2 regions of the Paraclostridium dentum genome follow, and region 1 is predicted to be linked to the other one. Evidence: riboswitches for the same ligand, from Rfam matches in the RefSeq annotation. Region 1 holds a riboswitch; the other holds the start of a gene.

Region 1 (4,240 bases):
AAATAAACCAGATAAATTAGATGGAGTTGATATATTATCTAAAGTTGGAGGTTTTGAAATAGGGGGAATGGCAGGCGTGATTTTAGCTTGTGCGGCTAATAGAACTCCAATAGTTATTGATGGGTTTATATCATATGCAGCAGCTTTAATAGCATACACTATAAATCCTATGGTTAAAGAGTATATGATAGCATCACATACATCAGCAGAAGCAGGAGCAGCTAAGGCTTTAGAAATATTAAAGTTAAATCCTATGCTTAATATGGATATGAGATTAGGTGAAGGAAGTGGTTCAGCATTAGCCTTCAATATTATAGAAGCTGCAAATTATGCATATAAAAATATGGCAACAACTGATGAAGTAGACATAGGAAAATAAGAAGGTGAAATTTATGAGTAAGTTAATTTTAGTTACTGGTGGATCTAGATCTGGAAAAAGTAGTTTTGCAGAAAGTTTATGTATAAGTAGAGAAAATTCAACAGCATATATAGCAACTTCTACTCCTTTTGATGAGGAGATGAAAGATAGAGTTAAAAAACATAAAGAGAGTAGACCGAGTAATTGGGAAACTTATGAAATTTTTAAAGATATATATTCGATAATAAATAATTTAGAAAATAAACATCAAACTGTTATTTTGGATTGTGTAACACTATTAGTTAATAATTTAATATTTGACTATGGAATAGATTTTGATAAATGCACGCCAGAAGAGACTAATGAGATGGAGAAGTATATAAAACAGCAAATTGAAATGCTAATAAATGAAATTAAAAAGACAGATTTATATTTTGTAATAGTAACTAATGAGTTAGGTATGAGTTTAGTGCCTGATAATAAACTTTGTAGAGTATATTCTGATATAGTAGGTAGGATAAATCAGTATATAGCTAAATGTGCTGATGAAGTTTACTTTGTTGTAAGTGGTATACCTATGAAAATTAAGGAGCAGTAATATGAAAAGATTTATAGGAATATTACAGTTTTTAACTAGAATTCCAATTAGAGTCGATATAGGATTTGATGATGAATTTCATAAAACTATGTACTACTTTCCTTTAGTAGGATTTGTGCTTGGAATTTTATACTTTATAGTTGGACTAGTATCAAGTTTAGTATTTGATAGTTATATAACATCTGTAAATATATTAATAGCAACTGTTGTATTAACAGGAGGATTGCATTTAGATGGAGTAGGGGATACATTTGATGGCATATATAGCTACAGAGATAAAGAAAAAATATTAGAAATAATGAAAGATTCAAGATTGGGAACTAATGCAATGTTATCAGTATTGTTTTTGATTCTTATGAAACTTGGGTTGGTGTATTCTATTGTAGAATCAGGAAATTTATATAACTTAATATTTATGCCTGTATTTGCAAGAATGGCTATTGTAATAGCTTCTTATAAAAGTGTAACACCAAGAAAAAATGGTATGGGGAATGTTTTTATAGGAAAGCCAACTTTAAATATGATTTTAATTGGTATAGCATATACAGCAATATTAGTAGCATTTATAGGTTCAGTATTATTTAATTTAGATGCAGTAAGTATAATAAAAGTAATAGCATTTATGCCAGTTATGATTATATTTACTAGATGTTTTGTTAAGTATATATATTCAAAAATAGATGGAATAACAGGAGATATACTTGGATGTACATCCGAACTTGTCGAGGTTGTATATTTAATATTTATATATTTGACATTTGGATTAAAATAAGAGGTGAGATTATGTCAAAGCTTATACTAGTAAGACATGCTACAACAAAGGATAACATAGATGGAAACTTATCTGGACATATAGATAGTGAATTAAGTAATTTAGGTAAACAACAAATACTTAAGCTAAATAAATTTTTAGAAAAAGAAAATATTGATTGTATATATACAACTACATCTACTAGAACTAAGAATACGATAAAGGATATAGCTAAATCTAAAAAATTAGACATTGTTGAGAGTGAGAATCTTAGAGAAATTAGTTTTGGAGATTTTGAAGGAATGAACTTTCAATATATAAAAAATAATTTCCGAGAAGAATTTGAAAAAATAATTAAAAATGGATTTGAATACAAATATCCAAATGGGGAAAGTTTAGTAGATTCTTATAACAGAGTTTGCAAAGAAATAAGTTATATATTGGATTGTAATAAAGATAAAACCATTTTGATATGCGCTCATGCAGGAACAATAAGAAATATCATTTCTTATTTAATTGGAAATACACATGAGTATCACTGGAATTTTAAAATAGATAATGCATCAGTTAGTATTATAGACATAGTAGATGGATTTTCTGTAATTCATACACTAAATAATACTTTATATTTAACATAAATACGTACACAAACATATATAAAAATATCATAAAAATAGACATAAATTAGGTTCTTCATTAAAGATTAATAGGGAAAAAGGTTAGAATCCTTTGCAGCCCCCGCTACTGTAATGCTGACGAAACTATTAGACACCACTGTGATTTTACGGGAAGGAATAGGACTAGGATGAAGCTGAGTCAGGAGACCTGCCTAGTTTATGGAAATAAAGTCTTCGGGGTGAAGGATTTTAAAATTGGTTAAGTATATACTTTTTTAAGATCTATCCATTCTGGATAGATCTTTTTTTGCAATTAAGGAAATTATAGGTTTTGAAAAACAATACAAATTGGAAAGGAAACTTTTATTATGAGTAAATCATTAATGTTTTTAGGAACAGCTTCTAATGTGGGTAAAAGTACTTTGGCCGCTGGGTTATGTAGAATACTAAAACAAGATGGATATAGTGTAGCACCTTTTAAATCTCAAAACATGGCATTAAATTCATACATAACAAAAGATGGATTAGAAATGGGGAGAGCACAAGTTACTCAGGCTGAGGCAGCTGGAATTGAACCTGATGTTAGAATGAATCCAATTTTATTAAAACCATCAGGTAAAAATAGATGTCAGGTAATAGTAAATGGAAAGGTTCTTGATAACGTAAGTTCTAGTATATATCACGATTATAAAGAAGACCTGGCCTTAATGCTAAAACAAACTTATAAAGACTTGAGCGATGAGTACGATGTAATTGTTCTAGAAGGAGCAGGAAGTTGTGCAGAAATCAATTTAAAAGATAGAGATATTGCTAATATGGGAATGGCAGAAATTGCAGATGCACCTGTAGTATTAGTTGCTGATATAGATAGAGGGGGAGTGTTTGCATCTATAGCTGGAACAATGATTTTATTAGAAGAAAAAGAACGAGAAAGAGTTAAAGGTGTTATCATTAATAAATTTAGAGGGACTGTAGAACTTTTACAATCGGGAATCGATATGCTAGAAGATATTATAAAAGTTCCTGTCTTAGGAGTAGTTCCATATAGTGATTTAAATATAGAAGATGAAGACAGTGTAACAGATAGATTTAAAAAACAATTTAAAAAGAATGATGTGAATATAGAGATAATAAGAACACCGTACATGTCAAATTTTACAGATATGCATATGTTAGAGATACAAGAAGATGTAAGTATTAGATACATAGAAAAAGGGGAGTCTTTATCAGACCCAGATATGGTGATAATACCGGGGAGTAAAAATACAATAGAAGATTTAATTTATATAAGAGAAAGTGGATTAGAGAAGCAAATAAAAGATTTACAGAAACAAGGTAAATTAATATTCGGGATTTGTGGAGGATATCAGCTTTTAGGTAATAAATTATATGACCCGGAAGGTATAGAGGGATCTATAAAAGAGATTGATGGAATCGGACTTTTAGATATAGAAACTAAATTTGAAAAAGAAAAAGTTACAACTCAAGTTGAAGCTATTATAAATAAAGATTTAAATGGATACTTAAATTCATTAAGCGATATTAGTGTAAAGGGATATGAAATACATATGGGTGAAACCGAGATAAAAGGAAAATCACTACTGACAATAACTAAAAAGTTAGAAGATAATGTTTCATATCAAGAGGGATGTATAAATGAAGAAGGAAATGTAGTTGGAACGTACATTCACGGTATTTTTGATGATGCTAGTTTTACAAGAGAAATATTAAATTCAATAAGGAAGAGCAAAGGATTAGAAGAAAATCAAAGTTCTATAACTTCGTTTGAAGAATTTAAAAATAAAGAGTATGACAAGTTAGCAAAAATACTAAGAGAATGTTTAGATATGGAAAAAATATATGAGATTATAAATGGTTAGGTGATAATATGAAAAAAATATTGATAGCAGGAACAA
Region 2 (4,240 bases), 810 kb from region 1:
TTTTTTGCTAGATTTTTCCTTGAAAAATTACAAACTTCCATACCATCAATAGTTATACTTCCTTTATATTTTATAATATTAGCTATAGATTTCAAAAGCGTACTTTTTCCACATCCATTTGGTCCTACTATGCAAAGATTTTTTCCTCTTTCAACTTTAAAATTAACATTTTTTATAACATCAACGTCTTCATAACCACAATAAAGATTTTTTACTTCTAACATGTCATCACTTCTTTCCTTTGCTAAAATACACATATGCAAAGAATGGTGCACCTATAATTGCTGTAATAGCTCCTACTGGAAGCTCTGCTGGGGATACAATTGTTCTGGCAATTAAATCTGTTATAACCATAAGTGATCCTCCAAATACAAAAGACATAGGTATTACATATTTATGTTTTGATCCAAATACCCTTCTTACCATATGTGGCGCTATTAAATCTACAAACCCGATTGTTCCACTTAATGCTACTGCACTTCCCGTTAAAATGGCTGAGTGTATAAATAAATGTTTTTTAACCCTATTTGTATCTACACCTACTGCCTTTGCCTGTTCTTCTCCAAATGTTAATATATCCATTTCTTTTGTGTATCTTAAAACTCCAATAACACCTATAATTAAAAATGGAATTAAAACTCTCACATATGACCATCCCTTCATAGAGAAGCTCCCCATTTGCCAAAGACTTATACTTTTTATGTCTTCACTAAAAAGTGCTGTAAGTGTTGTTAGTAATGCATTTACAAAAAGCGAAAAAACCATACCTGCTAGTATAATTGTATTATTAGCCATAGTTTTATCTATTTTAGAAGAAAAAACTATAACTCCATATACTGTTATCAATCCACATAAAAAACCTATTAATGGCAATGTCAATTGCCCGAGAAATGGTATAGATATTCCAAGAACTATAACTAATCCAGCTCCTAAAGATGCTCCTGACGATACCCCTAAAGTATAAGGAGATGCCAATTCATTTTTAAGTATTGACTGAACTACCGATCCACTAACTGCCAAACATCCTCCAACCATAAAAGCTAATAATACTCTTGGTAGTCTAAGTGACCATATGATAGATATATCTTTTGGATCTATCCCTTCTCTTAATGGTAAATTTATAACCTTATTTAAAATTATACTCATAGTATCTAATATATGAATATTGGAACTCCCTATGGAAGTTCCAATACTGATTATAAAAAATACTAGAGGTATAGATAAAATCGCTAAAGTTTTATTTTTGTTTTGCGTACGCATCTGGATTTATGTACTCTGCCATTTGTTTTAACGCTTTTACTACATTTTGAGATGGTCTTGATGATGAATTTGTATCAATTAAGTATACTTGCCCATTTTTCACTGCATTTACATTTTTCCAGCCTTCACGCCCTTTTATATCTTTTACTGCATCTTGAACGTAATTTACATTAGTTAATATTACATCTGGATTTTTTTCTATAACTGATTCCTCACTAGGTGATATCCAAGCTTTTTGGTCAACGAAGATATTTTCTCCACCTACTAACTCAATCATTTCATTTAAAAATGTTCCATTCCCAAAGCTATATAGATTTGGAGCTGGTCCAATTTCAAAATAAACTTTCTTTTTATCTTTTATTGTTTTTCCTATTTTAGCTATTTCATTAACTTGAGATTTCATATTATCAACAATTTTTTGTCCTTTTTCTTTTGTCCCAGTTATATCAGCTATAAACATTATATCATCGTATATACCTTGTATGCTATCACTACTTGGTATATATGCAACACTTATACCAGCCTCTTTAGCCACTTTAAATGGATCTTCACTATTTCCCGTTTTATTATGTCCTGATGCTATAATCATATCTGGCTCTAAAGATACTATAGCCTCAGCATCCGGATTTGCAAAATCTATTAATTTTATATCTTTAGGTAATCCAGGTATATCAGCTGAATATTTATCAACAGCTACTAATTTATCTGCAAGTCCTAATTCAACTAGCACTTCTGTATTAGATGGAGCTGTAGATATTATTCTTTCTAATTTTTTAGGAACTGTAAAATCATTTCCCTCTCTATCTTTTACTACTATTTCTTTTTTGCCGCATCCTACGACCGCCAGCATAACTACTAAAAAAGCAGTTATTAATGTTAAAATTCTTTTTTTCATTTTCATTCTCCTTACTTATAATTTCTACTTATAAATTCAGTTTCTTGTATTCCTTCATCTTTATTAAGCTTTATAGCTAGTACAAAAAAATACCCAGATAACAGATTTGCAAAATCAAACAATAACTCATCTACATCATTTCCATTTTCTTTATATCTATGTAATAACCTTACTAGTGCTTTGCACTTTGTTCTTATAATATGTGCATAGCTTCCACAAACCCCACCTTGAGGTAAAACAAATTTATCAAAAATACCTTTTATCTCATCTTGATAAGATAGTGTTCTAGATTCTAACCATTTTAACTCATCGTTTGTTACGCTTACAAATGTTCTAAGTGATGCATTCATGTGATATACAAGTTCATTTATCTCTCTTAATTCTTTTTTTAAATTTTCATCAACTATAAAAGCTCTTAGTAATCCTATTGTACTCGATATTTCATCTGTAAATATTTCATAGTCACATCTTAAATCATCTGATTTATCATATAAAAATGGATATGCTAAATATTTTGACATTTTTTCATTCCTTTCGTGTTGATTTTACATAACAATGATATAATTCTACTTTTTTTGTCTAATTCCTTTTATTGAAACTTATTTGGAAAATAAATAATTTTCAATAAATTAATTATAAAAACTTAAGTAAAACCTATTTTTATACAAGTTTATATCCATAGTTTTTCAATTTAAAAAGGCATACTCAGAGAGTATGCCTTAATCTATTCGTGTATAATCGCCTTTATCCAACCCTCAGAAGATAATTAGCCTTTAAGCATTGGCAGGTATCCCGGCTTAGCTTCATTCTACTCTCAATCCTTCCCAATTTCTCAGTGGATACTTAGATTTCGTCAGCTTTACGGTTACTGGGGTAGCTTAGAATTTACATCTAATTCCCTATTAAGTCTATTGACACCTAATACTTACTATTTAATTTTCATATTGTTATATAGTCCATTATACAACAATATGAAATAATGTTCATTATATATTTCTAATTTAGTAAAATAAAATTACTATCTGTTTCTTCTACTTCTTATAAAATCTATTATAATGTATAAAACAATTAATGCAGTTATGATCATCACTATATCCATTATCATAGGGCTAATTCCCATTCTATACCCCATATATCTAAATGGATTATATCCTCCAAATCCAAAAAATCCTCTACCATATGCTGGTGGTATGTATGTTCTTCTACTAGATCTACCACCATAGTCATCATAATCATCATTTTTTTTATTTTTAGAATTTGAAGTATCGTTTTGATTAGATTTAGAGTTTGTATTTGGTTTAGTACTAAAACTTCCTGAATCAGGCTTTGTTGTGCTTGATTTTGGCTTTGTAGTATTATTTGAATTATTGCCAGTAGTTCCTTCATTTATTGTTGCTTCAGGTTTTGGCTTAGTGCTAAAACTCCCCGAATCAGGTTTTGTTGAACTTGGTTTTTGCTTTGTATAGCTACTACTTGATTTACTAGAGCCAGAGCTTGGTTTGCTAGAGCTAGAACTAGATTTAAAGCTACTTGAACTCGGCTTAAAACTACTACTTGATCTACTCGAACTATGCGAACTATGTGAAGAACTACCTCTAGCTACTTGATATTCAACCTTTGAAGTTTCATTTTTATTTGAAGTTGCATATGAATTTTCTATTGAAAAAGTAAATGCACAAGTTATAGAAAATATAAATACAGTTAGAAAAAGAGTTATATTTCTTTTTAATTTATTCATTATACATTTAACCCCATTTCTATGAACTTATTGTATAATCTATCCAAATTCGATGTGTCATCCCCATTTATTACTGAATCATAACTCTCTTCCCCTTTAAATTTAAAATACTCTAATAGTTGTTGATTGTCTTTATCTTTACTATCTACCAAATATACATATCTACGTAATGCTTCATCTTGTATTTCTATTAAGTATCCCTTAACATCAAACTTGAATTCTTCATCTCCATTATATAAAGTTACTATATCTGTAGATTTTGTAAATACAAATTTTTTCTTATCACAATCATACGTGTATTCTAATTCCCTACAGTTTATACATCTATTAAAATCACACTCATTTAC

Evidence for each region. Region 1 has a riboswitch for cobalamin ahead of ACN6I1_RS13115 (cobyric acid synthase). Riboswitches for the same ligand answer to the same signal wherever they lie in the genome.
Region 2: another riboswitch for cobalamin. It lies ahead of ACN6I1_RS09170 (ATP:cob(I)alamin adenosyltransferase); the one in region 1 lies ahead of ACN6I1_RS13115 (cobyric acid synthase).

What each region holds. Positions count from the first base shown of each region.
Region 1 is NZ_CP183813.1:2,816,280-2,820,519, reverse strand. It holds gene cobT (nicotinate-nucleotide--dimethylbenzimidazole phosphoribosyltransferase) at 1-379, shown strand, start outside; gene cobU (bifunctional adenosylcobinamide kinase/adenosylcobinamide-phosphate guanylyltransferase) at 393-956, shown strand; gene cobS (adenosylcobinamide-GDP ribazoletransferase) at 958-1,728, shown strand; gene ACN6I1_RS13120 (histidine phosphatase family protein) at 1,740-2,345, shown strand; cobalamin riboswitch at 2,377-2,555, shown strand; gene ACN6I1_RS13115 (cobyric acid synthase) at 2,693-4,204, shown strand; gene ACN6I1_RS13110 (cobyrinate a,c-diamide synthase) at 4,213-4,240, shown strand, end outside.
Region 2 is NZ_CP183813.1:2,006,590-2,010,829, forward strand. It holds gene ACN6I1_RS09155 (ABC transporter ATP-binding protein) at 1-224, opposite strand, end outside; gene ACN6I1_RS09160 (FecCD family ABC transporter permease) at 229-1,260, opposite strand; gene ACN6I1_RS09165 (ABC transporter substrate-binding protein) at 1,238-2,155, opposite strand; gene ACN6I1_RS09170 (ATP:cob(I)alamin adenosyltransferase) at 2,167-2,676, opposite strand; cobalamin riboswitch at 2,920-3,092, opposite strand; gene ACN6I1_RS09175 (hypothetical protein) at 3,174-3,893, opposite strand; gene ACN6I1_RS09180 (hypothetical protein) at 3,893-4,240, opposite strand, start outside.